Regions from separate parts of the Pseudomonas spirodelae genome, predicted to be linked through region 2. Evidence: riboswitches for the same ligand, from Rfam matches in the RefSeq annotation. Region 2 holds a riboswitch; each other region holds the start of a gene.
The links. A riboswitch is a leader RNA that binds a small molecule or an ion and turns the genes downstream of it on or off. The one in region 2 is predicted to bind cobalamin.
Positions count from the first base shown of each region.

Region 1: another riboswitch for cobalamin. It lies ahead of cobG (precorrin-3B synthase); the one in region 2 lies ahead of btuB (TonB-dependent vitamin B12 receptor).
Region 3: another riboswitch for cobalamin. It lies ahead of SOP97_RS16905 (energy-coupling factor ABC transporter permease); the one in region 2 lies ahead of btuB (TonB-dependent vitamin B12 receptor).
Region 4: another riboswitch for cobalamin. It lies ahead of SOP97_RS18170 (TonB-dependent receptor family protein); the one in region 2 lies ahead of btuB (TonB-dependent vitamin B12 receptor).

Region 1 covers NZ_JAYEET010000036.1:115,424-119,530, forward strand. The annotation lists gene cbiE (precorrin-6y C5,15-methyltransferase (decarboxylating) subunit CbiE) at 1-902, opposite strand, end outside; cobalamin riboswitch at 961-1,136, shown strand; gene cobG (precorrin-3B synthase) at 1,237-2,580, shown strand; gene SOP97_RS11335 (precorrin-8X methylmutase) at 2,573-3,199, shown strand; gene SOP97_RS11340 (precorrin-2 C(20)-methyltransferase) at 3,196-3,948, shown strand; gene cobJ (precorrin-3B C(17)-methyltransferase) at 3,985-4,107, shown strand, end outside.
Region 2 covers NZ_JAYEET010000057.1:105,131-109,237, reverse strand. The annotation lists gene SOP97_RS19560 (hypothetical protein) at 1-54, opposite strand, end outside; gene btuB (TonB-dependent vitamin B12 receptor) at 65-1,951, opposite strand; cobalamin riboswitch at 2,051-2,279, opposite strand; gene SOP97_RS19550 (hypothetical protein) at 2,345-2,665, opposite strand; gene SOP97_RS19545 (O-methyltransferase) at 2,681-3,343, opposite strand; gene SOP97_RS19540 (C40 family peptidase) at 3,377-3,901, opposite strand; gene SOP97_RS19535 (C40 family peptidase) at 4,062-4,107, opposite strand, start outside.
Region 3 covers NZ_JAYEET010000051.1:29,376-33,482, reverse strand. The annotation lists gene amn (AMP nucleosidase) at 1-1,470, opposite strand, end outside; gene SOP97_RS16905 (energy-coupling factor ABC transporter permease) at 1,830-2,510, opposite strand; cobalamin riboswitch at 2,565-2,772, opposite strand; gene SOP97_RS16900 (acyl-CoA dehydrogenase family protein) at 2,874-4,107, opposite strand, start outside.
Region 4 covers NZ_JAYEET010000055.1:25,298-29,404, forward strand. The annotation lists gene SOP97_RS18170 (TonB-dependent receptor family protein) at 1-1,724, opposite strand, end outside; cobalamin riboswitch at 1,825-2,042, opposite strand; gene dxs (1-deoxy-D-xylulose-5-phosphate synthase) at 2,109-4,004, opposite strand.

The DNA.
Region 1 (4,107 bases), on a different contig from region 2:
TGCAGGCCGGGCACGCCAAGGGCGTCGCGGTTGTGCTGGATATGCGCCTGACGCCCAGCGTCGGCCTCAATGGCGATGGCCAGGCAGCTGGGGTGTGTGCGCATCCACTCGATGCCGATGGAGCCGCAGCCGGCGCCAACATCCCAAAGCAGTTCGCCGGGTTTTGGAGCCAAACGCGCCAGGGTGATCGCGCGTACATCGCGCTTGGTCAGCTGGCCGTCGTGCTGATAAGCGTCATCCAGCAAACCCGGCGTCAGCGGCAGCAAACGCGCCTCGGCGCCCGCCACACAGTCAACCGCCAGCAGATTGAGGTCAGCCACCCGCACCTGCACCCAGTCACTAGCCAAGCCGTCGATGCGCCGTTCCTGAGCGCCGCCCAGGTGTTCCAGTACGGTCAGCCGGCTGGGGCCAAAACCGCGCGCACGCAGCAATTCGGCCACCGCCGCCGGGCTGTCGCCGTCATTGCTCAACAGCAGCAGCCGCGCGCCGGGGAAAATCTGCGCCTGCAGCGCCGCCAACGGCCGCGCCACCAGCGACAGCACCGTCACCTCCTGCAGCGGCCAACCCATGCGGGCGGCGGCCAGGGACACTGACGAAGGCGACGAGAACACCCGCAGCTCTTCAGCCGGCAACTGCCGCGCCAGGCTCGCGCCAACCCCATAAAACAGCGGATCACCGCTAGCCAGCACACAGACTGGCGTACCGCGTCGCGCCAGCAGCGGCTCTAGGCTGAATGGGCTGGGCCACAGCTCGTGCTGCCCCGGTAACGCGGCCGGCAACAGCGCCAGTTGCCGCGCCGCGCCGACAATGCACTGCGCCTCGCTCAGCGCCTGGCGCGCCGCCTCACCCAGGCCGGCGTAGCCGTCTTCACCGATCCCAACCAGGGTTAACCAGGCCGTCATAGCCACTCCTCTGTACCCGCCTGACGAGCAAGGGTGTCTGCGCGTTAGACAAAGCGGGCATAATACAGCCTTCGTCGGTGCCCTAACGGGCCTAAGAGGGAACACGGTTAAACCGTGGCTGCCCCCGCAACTGTAAACAGCGAGTCTGCCGCAACTGCGCCACTGGGAAACTGGGAAGGCCGCGGCAGATGATGACCTGTCAGCCAGGAGACCTGCCGACGACGCTAGTCGCGAGTGCCAACATCGGGCGGGGTGTACCGATGCCATTGAGTTCCCCTGTGCCAGGGTGAACTCTGCTGGTTCGGTCGCCGCGTCTTTGTTGTTGGTGAATCCGTTGCGCGACCATTCCACCACCATAGATCCGTCACTACCACGCCCCAGCGCGTGCCCCGGCCTGCTGCGTATCGTTCAGGCGCTGGACGGTGGTATCTGTCGGGTCAAGCTGGCCGGCGGCGTACTCAGCAGCAAACAGGCACGCGCCATCGCCGAGGCGGCCGAACGCTGCGCCAGCGGTGTGCTGGAGCTGACCAACCGCAGCAATCTGCAGATTCGTGGCGTGTTGGCTGGTCAGCAGGCCGAGTTGATCGAGCGCCTGCTCGCTGCCGGTCTCGGCCCCAGCAACCCGGCAGCGGATGATGTGCGCAACTTGCTGCTCAGCCCCGCCGCCGGCCTTGACCCGCATGCCCTGCTCGACACCCGGCCGCTGGCCGCCACGCTGCTCGATCTGCTGCAAAACACCCCAGCACTGCATGCGCTTTCGGCCAAATTCGCCATTCAGCTCGACGGCGGCGAAGCCCTGACGATGCTGCAACACCCCCACGATATCTGGCTTAGCGCCCTGTCCGGCTCGCCAGCTCGACTGGCCTTTGGCCTGGCTGGCTGCCCGACTGACAAGCCACTGGGTGTGGTCGACATTGAGCAAGCCGTGCCGCTGGTGGAGCAACTGCTCAGGCTGTTCCTCGATCTGGCTGGGAGCGAACACAGCCGGATGCGCCAGTTGCTCGGTGTGATGACGCCCAGCCAGCTGCTGCAACAGCTGCAAGCGCGTCTGCCCTTTAGCGTGCAAACGGCTCCGACCGATTGGCCGCGCACACCCGTCAGCCAGGGTGCGGCAATCGGCATTTATCCGCAGCAGCAGGCGGGCCTGTGCATGGTCGCTGCCAGCGCGCGTCTGGGCCGAATCGATGCTTCGCAACTCAACGCCCTGGCGGATCTGGCCGAGCAATTTGGCGATGCCAGCCTGCGCCTGACACCCTGGCAGGGTCTGCTGCTACCAAATATCCCCGAGCAATCGGCAGACTACCTGCTGCACAAACTGGCCGAACTGGGCCTGCTGATCGATGCGCAGGAACCACTTAGCAATCTGATCGCCTGCACCGGCTCAGCCGCCTGCGCCAAGGGCCTGGCCGACAGCAAAGCCGACGCCTTGCTGCTCGCCAAGCGCCTGCGCGCCAGCACAGCGCGGCCGCAGGTGCATCTCAGCGCCTGCACGCGCTCCTGCGCCGCCGCGCATACCGCGCCCTTTACCTTGCTGGCCAGCAGCGCCGGGCATTACCAGCTCTATCAACGCACGTCCGAGGTGGCCGGTTTCGGCCAGCTGCTGGCCAGCGCCATGACTATCGACGAGGCCGGCGACTGGTTCGCCGCCCACTGCGCAACAGGAAACAGCGATGCTTGAGTACATCCGCGACGGCCAGGAAATCTACCGCCAGTCCTTCGCCACCATCCGCGCCGAGGCGGACCTCAGCAACATCCCGGCCGATCTGGAAAAGCTCGCCGTGCGCGTCATCCACGCCTGCGGCATGGTCGATGTGGTGCAGGACCTGCGCTTCTCCCCCGGTGCCGGGGCCGCCGGCCGCGCCGCGCTGGCCAAGGGTGCGGCGATTCTCTGCGATGCGCGGATGGTCGCCGAAGGCATCACCCGCCCGCGCCTGGCCGCCAACAACCCGGTGATCTGCACCCTGCATAACGACGGTGTGATTGAGCAAGCACGCGCACTCGGCAATACCCGTTCGGCCGTCGCCTTGGAACATTGGCGCGAGCACCTGGAAGGCAGCGTGGTGGTGATCGGCAACGCCCCCACCGCACTGTTCTACCTGCTGGAAATGCTCGATGCCGGCGCGCCAAAACCGGCGTTGATCATCGGTATGCCGGTGGGCTTTATCGGCGCGGCAGAATCCAAGGACGCCCTGGCCGCCGACAGCCGCGGCGTGCCCTATGTGATCGTGCGCGGCCGCCGTGGCGGTAGCGCCATGGCGGTAGCGGCGGTCAACGCCCTGGCCACGGAGGTGGAGTGATGAGCGTACAAAAAGGCCGCCTGCTAGGCATCGGCGTCGGCCCCGGCGACCCCGAGCTGATCACCCTCAAGGCCCTGCGCCTGCTGCAATCGGCAGCGGTGATTGGCTACTTTGTGGCCAAGGCCAAAGCCAACGTCGGTCAGGGCGGCAACGCCTTCGGCATTATCGAAGCGCACCTGACCGACTCCCAGCAGCGCCTGCCGCTGGTCTACCCGGTGACCACAGAAAAGCTCGCCGCGCCGCTAAGCTATGAGGATGTGATCAGCGACTTCTACGACACCTGCGCCGTGCAAATCGCTGCACGACTGGATGCTGGCCACGACGTAGCGGTGATCTGTGAAGGCGACCCGTTCTTCTACGGCTCCTACATGTATCTGCACGACCGTTTGGCCGGCCAGTACGACGTGGAAGTGGTGCCCGGCGTGTGCTCCATGCTCGGCTGCGCCTCGGTGCTCGGCACCCCGCTGGTATACCGCAACCAGAGCTTGAGCGTGCTCTCCGGCGTGCTGCCAGAAGATGAACTCAAGCAGCGCCTGCGCGATGCCGAAGCCTCCGTGGTGATGAAGCTCGGGCGCAACTTCGAGAAAGTCCGCCGCGTGTTGCAGGAGCTGGGCATCGACCAGCGCGCGCATTACGTTGAGCGCGCGACCATGGGCAACCAACGCATCGTGCCGCTGGACGAGGTGGAAGCGATGTCCTCGCCGTACTTCTCGATGATCGTCATTCCCGGCGAGAAATGGCGCGGTTGATCCGCCCACCGCGCCCCGCCCACTATGGAACACCTTATGACCGCCGCTCCCGCCATCATCATCCTCGGCCCCTCCGCCCTGCCCTGCGCGCGGCGTATCCAGGTGCTTTATCCACAGGCGCAGATTCACGGCCTGAGCGGTCGAGTGGCGGATGTCGAG
Region 2 (4,107 bases):
CAACGCCAGAGCGATGCCCGTCAGCAGCTGAGCACGGGTTGAAAGAATAGGCATGGGTATCTCCTCAGAGCGCTTGGTAGCGCAGGGTCAAGTAAAAGGCGCGGCCAGGTTGTTCGTAGGTCTGCGCCGTTTCGTAGTCACGGTCGAAGAGGTTGCTGACCTTAGCCTGCAGACGCCATTCGCTGTCGATGTGGTACTCGCCACGCAGATCGACCAAGGCATAGCCGGGCAGGCGTGAATCTTCGGTATTGCTGGCGTCGTTAAACCGCTGGCTGGCAGCGAACAACGTGGCACCGACGCCAAACGAGCCGATGCGGCGGTCGGCGTCGATATTGAAAGTGCGCTTGGCTCGACGCGCCAACTGATGCCCATGGTTTTCCTGGCTGCGGTCCTGCGGGTCGAGCAGCGTCAGGGTGGCTGCCAGGTCCCAATTCTCTAGCTGCGTACGCACACTCGACTCGAGGCCGCGAATGCGTGCGGACTCGACGTTCTGTGGACGCATCGGCTTACTGCCGGCCCAAACAATCAGGTCGTCGATCTGGTTTTCAAAAACGCTGAGACGCCATTCACCCCAGCCAGCACCGCCCTGCAGGCCGAGTTCGTAGTTTTCCGACTTTTCCGGTTTAAGGTCGGGGTTACCCGCGGTGGAACCGCTGTTCGGGGTATACAGGTCGTTAAAGGTCGGCGCACGGAAGGCGGTGCCGTAGGCAGCACTCAACGTCAGGCGCTCGCTGAGCTCATAGCTCCAGCCTAGGTTGCCAGTATCGTGCTCGCCGAACTGCTGGTTGTCGTCGCGGCGCAACCCAACGGACACGCCATGTCGACCGAAACGGCCCTGGTACTGAGTGTAATAACCGCGATTGTCGCGGGAGTCCTCAGCATAGGTGTCGGATGTGTCGATGCGGTCCTGCTGGTAATCAAAACCCAGGCTCAACAGTTGCTCGGGCGTCAGGCTAAAGTCGTTCTGCCAAGCAAAGGTGTAGCGCTCGGTGTCGAAGCGCGAGTAAAAACCACCATCACGGAAGTTGTCGGTGCGATCTTCGCTGTGACCGGCCTGCAAGGTCACATCCCAGGGCTCTAAGGGAGTGAAACGGGCACGACCGCCAAGCACCTGTTGCTCTCCATCGGCATAGCTGTAGCGCCCGGTTTTGCCGGAGCTGCTGCGCAGGTCTTGGTCGCTGTGGATGCTCGATTGCATCCAACTGCCGTCCAGTTCCAGACCGTTGACGAAGCGGTAGCCACCACGCAGTGAACCGGCCAGCTGGCGATAGCCATCGGCGTCTGGCTCGTAGGCACCTGCGGCACTAGGTCGGTAAGCGCGGGCATTAATCCCGTCGGTATCTTCGCTGCTCACGCCAAGGTCAAACCAGCCGTTCTGCGAACCACCGGCCAGGCCAGCATTAGCGCTGGAGCTGGAGCGCGTGCCGGTACCCAAAGCCAGGTAAGGTTTGAGCCCCTGCTTTGCGCCGCGCCGGGTGAAAATTTGAATCACCCCGCCAAGCGCCTCGGAACCATACAGACTGGAACGCGGGCCGCGCACCACCTCAATGCGTTCGACCAGCGCCAATGGAATGTCCTGCAGGGCGGCAGCACCAGAGGTGGCGGAACCCACCTTAACCCCGTCAATCAGCACCAATAGTTGCTTCTCGCTGGTACCGCGCAGGTACAACGAGGTGCTTTTGCCGCGGCCGCCGTTGCTAACGATCTGCACGCCAGCCAGACCGCGCAGCATGTCAGGCACGCTCTGTGCCTGGCTGCGCTCGATATCTTCACGGGTAATCACACTGCTCGACGCCACCGAGACCAACGGCGTAGCCGTTCGCGTGGCGGTGACCACCTGCTGAGCGAGGTTGAGGGGTTCTGCTTGTGCAGTTAAAAAAGGACTACAGCCCAGCCATAAAAGAACGGCCGGACGTTTATAAAAGGTGCGAAACAATGCCTGATTCTCCATCGCGCCGCCCGCGCGATACTGCTGAATAAAACATTGGGAGAACAGCATAGGCAGATAGAGCAGCAATACAGCCACATCAGCCCGGCAACGCCCTCCGCAATGCCGTGGATGCAGCAGGCCGGTCTCCGGGCTTACGAGTGGAACCTTGAGGTTCCTGGATCGCGCCTTCCCATGCCGGTGGGCACAGTGGCTAGTGGCGATCTTTGACTCGTTTACCGTTGCGGGGGCAGCGCCGGAATAGTTGCGTGGTTAACACGAAACGCACCGGCTTCCCTGTTTCACCCTTTGAACGCTATGCGTTTGGGGCACCTGTTGCAGGCGCGCAGGGTAGAGACTTGCATACAGAGCGTCAACGCATAACGCCGCGCATAGCACCGACGCCTCACGTGCCACTCAATGCCGCGGCATAAAACCCGCCGGCTTGCTTGCCAACCACTCAACAAAGGTACGCAAGCGTTCATCACTGAGCAGGCTGTCACGATTGTTGTAGATCAGCGCCAGCTCTTTTTCGCTGAACAGCCGGTGGATCTGGTTGTGACAGGCACGGCACACCCAGAGCGTGGCGCTGATGCGCTCATTTTTGCCGAAGCGCTTTTGTACGTAGACCTTGTTATGCAGCGCCTTGGGGATCAAGTGATGGCGCGTCAGCAGCGCCGCGCGGGCGCAGAGTTCGCAGGCATCGGGTTGTTCGGGCAGACGAATCGGTTCAGGCATACAGGCAACGGCGGGTCAGCGTTTACGGCACAGGCTCAGGCCATCGCCGAGCGGCAGCAGCGACAGGTCGATGCGCGGATCATCACGCAGCGCCAGGTTGAGCGCCTGAATCGCTCGGGTGTCAGCGCTCTCGGGGCACAGCTCAAGTACCCGACCACTCCACAGGGTGTTGTCGAATAGGATCAGCCCACCCTGACGTACCAGGCGCAGGGCGTGCTCCAAATAAGCCGGGTAGTTGGCTTTATCGGCATCGATAAACAGCAGATCAATTCGCCCTGCCAGCCCCTCAGCAGCAAGCGCCTCAAGTGTTTGCAGCGCCGGCGCCAGCCGCAGCTCAATACGCTCAGCGAGGCCCGCCTCAGCCCAGTAACGTTTGGCCGTGGCGTTGTAGTCGCCGGGAATATCGCAACAGATCAAGCGGCCATCGCTCGGCATGGCCTGGGCCATGCAGATAGCGCTGTAACCGGTAAAGGTGCCGACTTCGACAATCCGCCGCGCGCCGATCAGCTGTACCAATAAGGTCATAAACTGGCCCTGCTCGGGGGCGATTTGCCAGCGTGAATGAGTCAGCAGAGCGGTTTCGTCGCGCAGACGCTTGAGCAGTGGCGTCTCGCGCAGCGATACATCCAGCAGGTACTGATAGAGATCAGCATCGAGATTAAGCGTTTGAGTGGTCATAAAAGCCCCTCTACAAATACTCTGGGCTGGGCCTCAGGGGTTACCCGCCAGCTCTGGGGTGAACACGCGCTTGGCATTCAAGTAAGTACGCTGCCAATACGTATTACTCAGGCTGTCCAGGCGCACAGTGCCGCCGCTGGAGGGCGCATGCACGAAACGGCCATTGCCGACATAAATACCCGCATGGCTGACCTGGCTGCCGCCACTGGTGGCAAAAAACACCAGATCACCGCTTTGCAGCGCGTCGCGCCCAATGCCCGGTGCGCGCATGCTGATCAGCTCACGGGTAGTGCGCGGCAGCTTGATGCCTGCGGCATCGCGGTAAACAAAACCGATCAAGCCGCTGCAATCGAAGCCGCCTTCGGGGGTATTACCGCCATAGCGATAGGGCGTGCCCACCAAGCCCAACGCACGAAATAGCACATCATCAGCATTGCCGTTAAAGCTGCTGATGGGCTGATAAACAGTGGGTTGCGGGGTTGGCGCGGGCGCTTGACTCGCGCAGGCGCTAAGCAGCGCGGCCAACACAATCAAGCTGATACGGGAGAATGCGGTCATGGATAAGGCGATCCTGAGCCGGGATGCGCCCTACTCTGCCGGCTTGCACATGCGAGTGCAAGCTTTAGCTTTGCTTGGCAGGTTGTTGAAATCTATCGATATGCGTCAGACAGGATGCTGGCTGCAGCGGCCTTAACGTTGCGGCCGCTGCACGCCGCACTCAAGGGTTACGTACGAGGGACTCGGTTGGCGCCAGCGCCAAGGCC
Region 3 (4,107 bases), on a different contig from region 2:
ACGAAACGGCGGCTCATCAAAGCTGCGCAGCTTGCGCGAGTGCAGCGAGTTGAGCTGGTTACGCAGCAGGTCCAGGGCGGTGATACCGATGTGCAGGTGCTGGGTCACCGCGCGCTCGTAGAACGCCCCGGCCGCGCCCGGCAACTTGATCTCGCTGTGCAGCGGTTTATCCGAGACACACAGCAAGGTGCCGTAGGGCACCCGCAGGCGATAGCCTTGCGCGGCGACGGTGCCGCTTTCCATGTCCACTGCCACGGCGCGCGACAGGTTGATCAGCGGCCGTTCCTGCGCCCAGCGCAACTCCCAGTTACGGTCGTCGTAGGTCAGCACGGTGCCGGTGCGCAGGCGCTTCCTCAATTCATCACCCTCTTCACCCGTCACCTGTCGCGCCGCCGCCTGCAATGCCTGCTGCACTTCGGCCAGGGCCGGCAGGGGAATATGCGGCGGCAATACGCGGTCGAGAATGCCGTCGCGGCGCATGTAGGCGTGAGCCAGCACGTAATCGCCGATGGTTTGCGACTGCCGCAGCCCGCCGCAGTGGCCGATCATCAGCCAACAATGCGGACGCAGCACGGCTAGGTGATCGGTGATGTTCTTCGCGTTGGAGGGCCCGACGCCGATATTGACCAGGGTGATGCCGTGACCATCATCCGCCTGCAGGTGATAGGCCGGCATCTGGTAACGGTGCCAGATGACATTCTCGATAATCGCCTGCATTTCGCCTTCGGCCATGCCGCGCTGGATCACCACATTGCCCGGCAGCACCATACGGGTGAACCGCGACTCACCGACCAGCATGTCCAGACCATGGCGGATAAATTGGTCAACATAGCGGTGGTAGTTGGTCAGCAGAATCCACGGCTGTACATGGCGCCAGTCGCTGCCGGTGTAATGCACCAGACGACGCAGAGAGAAGTCCACCCGCGCAGCATCGAACAGCGCCAGCGGCAGCGGGTCGGTGTTTTCCCAGTCATACAAACCGTCGGCGGTGCCATCGGTGGCCGCAGACAAGTCGGTACTGGGAAATACCCGCACCAACTCGGCTGCCGTCACCCCGGAGCCGGCCAGCTCATCGCCCTGCTCCACCACATAAGGGTAAGGAATATTCTGCTGGCTGACGCCCACCTCGACCTTCACGGTGAAGTCATTCATCAGCGGGCACAACTGCTCCAGCAGGTACTTACGGAACGCCGCCGGATGAGTCACGGTGACGCTGTAGGTGCCGGGCACCTGCACCTTGGCATAGGCGCGCACCGTGGTCGGCGCCTCGCCCTGACAGAGGTAGGTCAGGCGCAACTCGGGATAACGGAACTGGCACTGCTCAGCGGCGTCGGGCTTGATGCGCTCTTTCAAGTAGCGCTTAAGCGCCGCACTCAAGCCACTAGTCGCGTGCAGATGCAGGGCGGCCAGTCGATCCACCGCCTCTTCAGCGGTATTGGCAACAATAAAGTCATCGGAACAAGGGTTCACAAGGCACCTTCCTGGCTGAACAGAATGGCTCTATCTTGCCCTGATACGCGGCACGGGCGATAGCGCGGCGTTGCCTGCGCAGGCAGGCTACTTGAGCAGCGCCTGCAAGTTCTTGAGCAGCGGTTATGGGGGCAGCGCGCCAGCGGGTCACGTGCCCGGCATACCCATGGGGCAAACCAAGCAACCAGCACCGCCAACGCGCAGCAACTGCGCCAGGTATTAAGCCGCGCGGCGCGTTTTACCACACGCCAAGGCAGCCTTAACTGGCAGGCGATCACTGTTCAGCCTAGGGCTAAGCTGCGCATCAGCAGCCCGTCCGGGCCACTGAAGCGCAACTCCAGCAAGCTGGCAGGGACTGATCAGGCTGGCTGGTGCAGGCGTGTATTGAACAGCGGAGCGCGGCTATAACCAGAGAACGCCTTGGCAGCGGCCAGCACGCCAAGGTCGACCAGTGGCTCGATCAGGATCACGCTCATATAGGCCAGACCGAAGCTGCCTACTGCCACCAGGTTCTCGCCGGAGAAACCGTTGCCATAGACCGCCCAGAAAGCCACCCAGGCAACGATGCCACCCTGATAGGCCGTCGACAGTGCCAGGGCCTGCTTGTAGGAGAGGTCCACATAGGCGGTGCCCGGCGCGATGATGCGCTTGGCCAGCAGGTGGATGCCGAATAATGGCAGCAGCAAGGTCGTGACGTTCATGCCGTATTGCGGCAGGTCAAACTGCGCGAACAGCAGACCCTGCAGCAGCAGACCAAGCGACAGACCGACAGCCGTTGCACCCGCGCCGAACAGCAGCAACAGGGTCGAGCCGAGGATCAGGTGCACCTCGGAAACGCCCACCGCCTGATGCGGGAAGACTTCGAAGAAACAGAACACCAACGCAGTGGTCAGCAGGCTACGCAAGGCCAGAGCGGCAACGCCGCCGTTACTGCGGATGCTGTCGAAGGCAAGTTTGGCCGTGAGGCCAAGGGCACCTGCGGCGGTGGCATAACTGAGGAAGAGTTTGGCGCCAGTAACAACTTCGGGTTCGATGTGCATAGAGATTCCTGTACCGCGCCCACCGCGCGATGATCTGGATTGAGGGATTGGGCATCGTGCCCGGCGTCGATGGCAGGTCTCCTGGCTCACGGCTTAATACTTCACCCGCCTTCCCAACCTTGCGGCCAGTGGCATATGGGCGTCGCTCACCGTTTACAGTTGCGGGGGCAGCCATGGCTTCGGTACGTGTTGCTGTACCCACCATGTTCCCTTTTCATCCACTCGCGTAACACGCTGCGGAACCATCGGCGGCCACCTTACCCGGCTGCACGCAGAAATGACAGAACCCGAAGCAGGGCCCGACTGAAGTTTCAGGCGCACCCCACAATTCGCACAAACACCCATGCTAGAGAGGTCGAAGCCCTAAAGCAGATGCGCTGCACCGCGCGCTATCAGAGCGTCGACATCAATACCGCGCGGCAACGTGCCATAAACCCGGCCACCTTGGCCGCCCAGACGGCTGGCGATAAAGGCATCGGATACCGCGGCATGACCGGCCTCCAGCAGCAACTTGGCTTGCAGCGCCAGGGCTACATCTTCCGTGAGTTGACGGGCGCGATACTGGATGTCGGCGGTGTCGCGAAAGTCCGCCTGCAGCTTGCTGATATGGGCTTTCAAACGCGCATCACCATGGCCATCGCCCAATTCGACAAACAGCGCATCGAGCACGCCCGGCTCTTTGGACAGCGCGCGCAGCACATCTAAACACTGCACATTGCCCGAGCCTTCCCAGGTCGAGTTAACCGGTGCTTCGCGGTACAGACGCGGCAGAATGGTGTCTTCAACGTAACCGGCACCGCCCATGCATTCGGCGGCCTCGTTGATCATCGCTGGCGCCCGCTTGCAGATCCAATACTTGCCCACGGCGGTGACCAGCCGGGCGAACTTGTCCTCCTGTTCGTCGTGCGGATTGTCCAGCGCTTTGCCCATGCGCAGGGTTAACGCCAGCGCCGCCTCACTTTCCAGAGCCAGGTCGGCCAGAACGTTCTGCATCAGCGGCTGCTCGCTGAGCACGCGACCGCCGACCTGGCGATGGGCGCAGTGATGCGCGGCCTGGGTCAGCGCCTGACGCATCAGGGCGCTGGAGCCGATCATGCAGTCGAAGCGGGTTAGCGCGACCATCTCAATAATCGTCGGCACGCCGCGCCCTTCTTCGCCGACCATCCAAGCCAGTGCGCCACGGAATTCGACCTCGCTGGAGGCGTTCGACCAATTGCCCAGTTTGTTCTTCAGGCGCTGGATGTAGAACTCGTTACGCGTGCCGTCCGGGCGATGCCGCGGCAGCAGAAAGCAGGTCAGCCCTTTAGTGGTGTAAGCCAGGGTGAGAAAGGCATCGCACATTGGCGCCGAGCAGAACCACTTGTGGCCAACCAGCTCATACGCCTGCCCTGGCCCGCCAAGCCCCACCGCATAAGCCCGCGTGGTGTTGGCGCGCACATCGGTGCCGCCCTGTTTCTCGGTCATGGCCATGCCGATGGTCGCGCCGGTTTTCTGCTCAATCGGCAGGTTGCGCGGGTCGTATTGGGTGGAGAGGATTTTCGGCAACCACTTCTCAGCGACATCAGCTTGCAGCTTGAGGGCCGGCACACTGGCGAAG
Region 4 (4,107 bases), on a different contig from region 2:
CCTGAGTAGTAGCGATTCCCGGTGTATACCGCTTCCACATAGCTTTTCAGCCCTGGCAGGATTTCATAGCTCAGGTGAGCGCTAGCGCTATGCGGCGCAACCCAGGGCACGTCGTTACCTTTGAAACTGCCCGCGCGGTACTGCGCATCGGTAAAGCTGTATTGGCCGCCAATGCTCAAGCGCTTAGTTAGTTGGCGCTCTGATTCCAATAGCAGTCCGTCGCGGCGAGTCTTATCCAGATTAATGTTGGCACCCTTACCTTGGAAACCAAGCGGGTTAACGATCTCGGAGTCGTACATCAGCTCATCTTGTAGATCCATTCGATATAGCGTCGCTTGGTAGCGCTGGACGCCGTCTTGCCACTCGATGCCGCTTTCCCACGAGACGCCGGTTTGTGGTTTAAGAAAGACGACGTCAGGCAAGGTAAAGGCATTGTCGTTAACGTTGGCCCAGCGCAGTACATCCTCGCGCTTGATAAACACGCGGGTCTGTTGATTAGCTTGCCAGCTCAAGCCAATGCTGGTGCTGTCTTCGTTATCGCGATGTTTGAGTTGTTCCGATTTATTGTTGTCGTCGGCTTCGCTATTGCGATAGCCCAGGGTCAACGTCACGTCATTACCGAGGCTCTGGCTGAACTGCGTATACCAGTCACGCAGTGTTTGCTGAAATGCGGTGGCGTTGTACTCGTAATCGCTGCTGATGTGGTCGTGGCCCAGCAGCCATTCTGCATTGCCAAGGCTGTTGTCGAAGCGTGCGGTGATACGCGGGCTAAACGTTTCTATACGGGTGCCTTGGATGAACGGCGAAACGAATGACCCGTAGTTGAAGCTTCCGATACCGTCTTGATCGCTCTGGCTGTAATCGAAATGGGTGGTCCAAACATTGTCTAGCTGTTGTTCAAGCGCAAAGCGGTGAACTTGGGTTTTGCTGTTGTTGTAGCCATTGCTGTTTGCGTCATAGCTGGCTTTGCGGTCAGCCCTGCGTTCGGCAAGGCTCAAGCTTCCTGGATACAACAGCTCATCATTCACCGTCTGGTATTCGTATAACGCATGGCCGCTGTCATGGTCATAACGTAGGCGGGCAAAGGCGTTGCTGTAGTTGGCGTTGTTGTGGTCGCGGTAGTTATCGGTGTTGCGGGTTTCGCCGCTCGCATACAACGAGAAGCCGGCGCCCAGCTGTTGGCTGATATGGCCGCGGTAGGCTTCGAGGTCGTGACTGCCGATGCTGCTCTCGATATAGGCTTCATTGCTAGAGGGCGTGCGGGTAATGATGTTGATCACCCCGCCGACGGCTTGGTCACCATAAAGCACCGTCCCCGCCCCGCGAATGATCTCGATGCGCTCAATGTTGGCCAGTGGCACGCTGTTAAAGTCTGGCCCTGCCTGTGAGGGCTGGTTGAGGCGACGCCCATCAACCAGCACCAATGTGTTGTTCGCCGCGTTCTCGCCAAAGCCGCGCAAACTTAGAGCGGCTCGGTTGCCGTCGCCCATGGTGTCGCGTATCTGCAAGCCGGCTTGAGCCCGTAGCACATCAATAAGTGATGAAGCCGCAGTTTCTTCAATCTGCTTGCGATCAATGACCTTAACACTGGCCGGTGCCGGCGCTTTTAGCGCAGTGGCGCGGGTGATCACCAGCGGCGGTAATTCATAGCTGCTGGTATCGGTAGCAGCCAGGGCGAGATTCGGCGCTAGCACCACTGCCAGGGCAAGGCGGGACATTTTCATTTAGAGAATCCTCAAAAGGTCGAAAGACTTTTGAGGAGGGCAGGGGCAAGAACGGGCGCGCGGGCGCAGCCTGAGCTTGACGGTGATGCCCTCCGCAACACCCGTCACATCCAGCAAGGCCGGTCTCCGGACTCTCGACGTGCGTGGCCTCGTCCTTCCCAGATTGCTCCAGTGGCACGTGTGAGGCGACGTGCAGATTCGCTCTGCGGTCGATTACCGTTGCGGGGGCAGCGCCGGAATAGCTCTTTATGAGCGCACCGGCTTCCCGTTTAACGCCGCTTTACGGATAAAGGGCGCACCTTGGCGGAAGTAAAACGCCGCGCACCTTAATGCGCGGTTAAATCTATTACAAGCGAGCTAGGTTCAGCGCGGGATGAGCGGTACTCATACAGCCTGAAATGCGAGCCGGGCGCGTATGGCCGCTTCGATACCGGCGGCATCCAGCCCGCACTCGGCGAGCATCTGCGTGGGCTTGGCGTGCTCGACGTAGTAGTCAGGCAGGCCGAGGTGCAGCAGCGGTTTGAGGATGTTCTCGCGGGCAAGGAATTCGCTGGCCGCACTGCCGGCGCCGCCCATCACGCTGTTCTCTTCAATCGTCACCAGCAGTTCATGGCTGGCGGCCAGTTCACGTACCAGGGCTTCGTCCAGCGGTTTGACAAAGCGCATGTCGACCACAGTGGCATCCAGCGCTTCACCGACCTTGAACGCCTCACTCAGCTGTACGCCGAACACCAGCAGGGCGGTTTGCTTGCCCTGGCGGCGGATAATGCCTTTGCCGATTTCAAGGGGCTCAAGGCCTGGTTCGATGGTCGCATTAGGGCCTGTGCCGCGCGGGTAGCGCACGGCTGCCGGGCCATCGAACAGGTGGCCGGTGGTGAGCATGCGGCGCAGTTCGTTTTCATCACTCGGCGTCATCACCAGCATACCGGGGATGCAGCGCAGGTAGGAAATATCGAAGCTGCCGGCGTGGGTCGGGCCGTCTTCGCCAACCAGCCCGGCACGGTCGATGGCGAACAGCACGTCGAGGTGCTGTACGGCGACATCGTGAATCAGCTGGTCATAGGCACGCTGGAGGAAGGTCGAGTAAATCGCCACCACCGGCTTAACCCCGTCGCAGGCCATGCCGGCGGCCAGGGTGACCGCATGTTGTTCGGCGATGGCGACGTCGAAATAGCGCTCGGGGTAACGTTCGCTGAACGCCACCAAATCCGAGCCTTCTTTCATCGCCGGGGTGATGCCGACCAGGCGTGGGTCTTGCGCGGCCATGTCGCACAGCCACTGACCGAATACGCTGGAATATTTAGGGCCTGTGGGCTGCTTGGCCACGGGCGGGGCGTTGATGGGCTCCAGCTTGGTGATCGCGTGATAGCCAATCGGGTCGACTTCAGCGGGCGCAAAGCCCTTACCTTTCTTGGTCACCACATGCAGGAACTGCGGGCCGTCGAGGTCACGCATATTGCGCAGGGTGGCGAGCAGGCTTGGCAAGTCGTGGCCGTCGATCGGGCCGATGTAGTTCCAGCCGAGTTCTTCAAACAGGGTGCCGGAGACCAGCATGCCCTTGGCATGCTCTTCAGTTTTACGGGCAATCTCCCAGGCACCGGGCAGTTTGGACAGAACTTTTTTGCTGCCTTCACGCATATTGGCGTAGGTGCGGCTGGAGAGGATCTTGGCCAGGTAGGTGGACAGGCCGCCGACATTTTTCGAGATCGACATGTCGTTGTCGTTGAGCACCACCAGCATATTGGCTTTGACGTCGCTGGCGTGATTTAGCGCCTCGAAGGCCATGCCGGCGGTCAGCGCGCCATCACCGATCACCGCGACTGATTTGCGCTTGCTGCCCTGCATGCGCGCCGCAATGGCCATGCCGAGCGCCGCGCTGATGCTGGTGCTGGAGTGGCCGACGCCGAAGGTGTCGTATTCACTTTCCGAGCGGCGTGGGAAGGCGGCGATGCCGTCCTTCTGGCGCAGGCTGCCCATCTGCTCGCGACGGCCGGTGAGAATCTTGTGTGGGTAGGCCTGGTGGCCCACATCCCACACCAGGCGGTCGTCCGGGGTGTCGAAGACATAATGCAGCGCCACGGTCAGCTCGATCACACCGAGGCCCGCGCCGAAATGTCCACCGGTCTGCCCGACTGTATACAGCAGGTACTGGCGCAACTCGTCGGCCAGGGTTTCCAGCTCGGCTTCACCCAGGCGGCGCAGCTCGTCCGGCGTATTGGCGCGGTCTAGAAGGGGCGTCAGCGGGCGCTCACGGGGAATCTCGTGGAAGGTCGTCGGCATCGGGCAGATCGTTATAGGAGCAAAAGATGCGGCAGTTTACCCGAAGCGCCGGAAACTGCCCAAACATGCTTCGGTTCAACGCAGCCGTTGCCCGGAATGCATC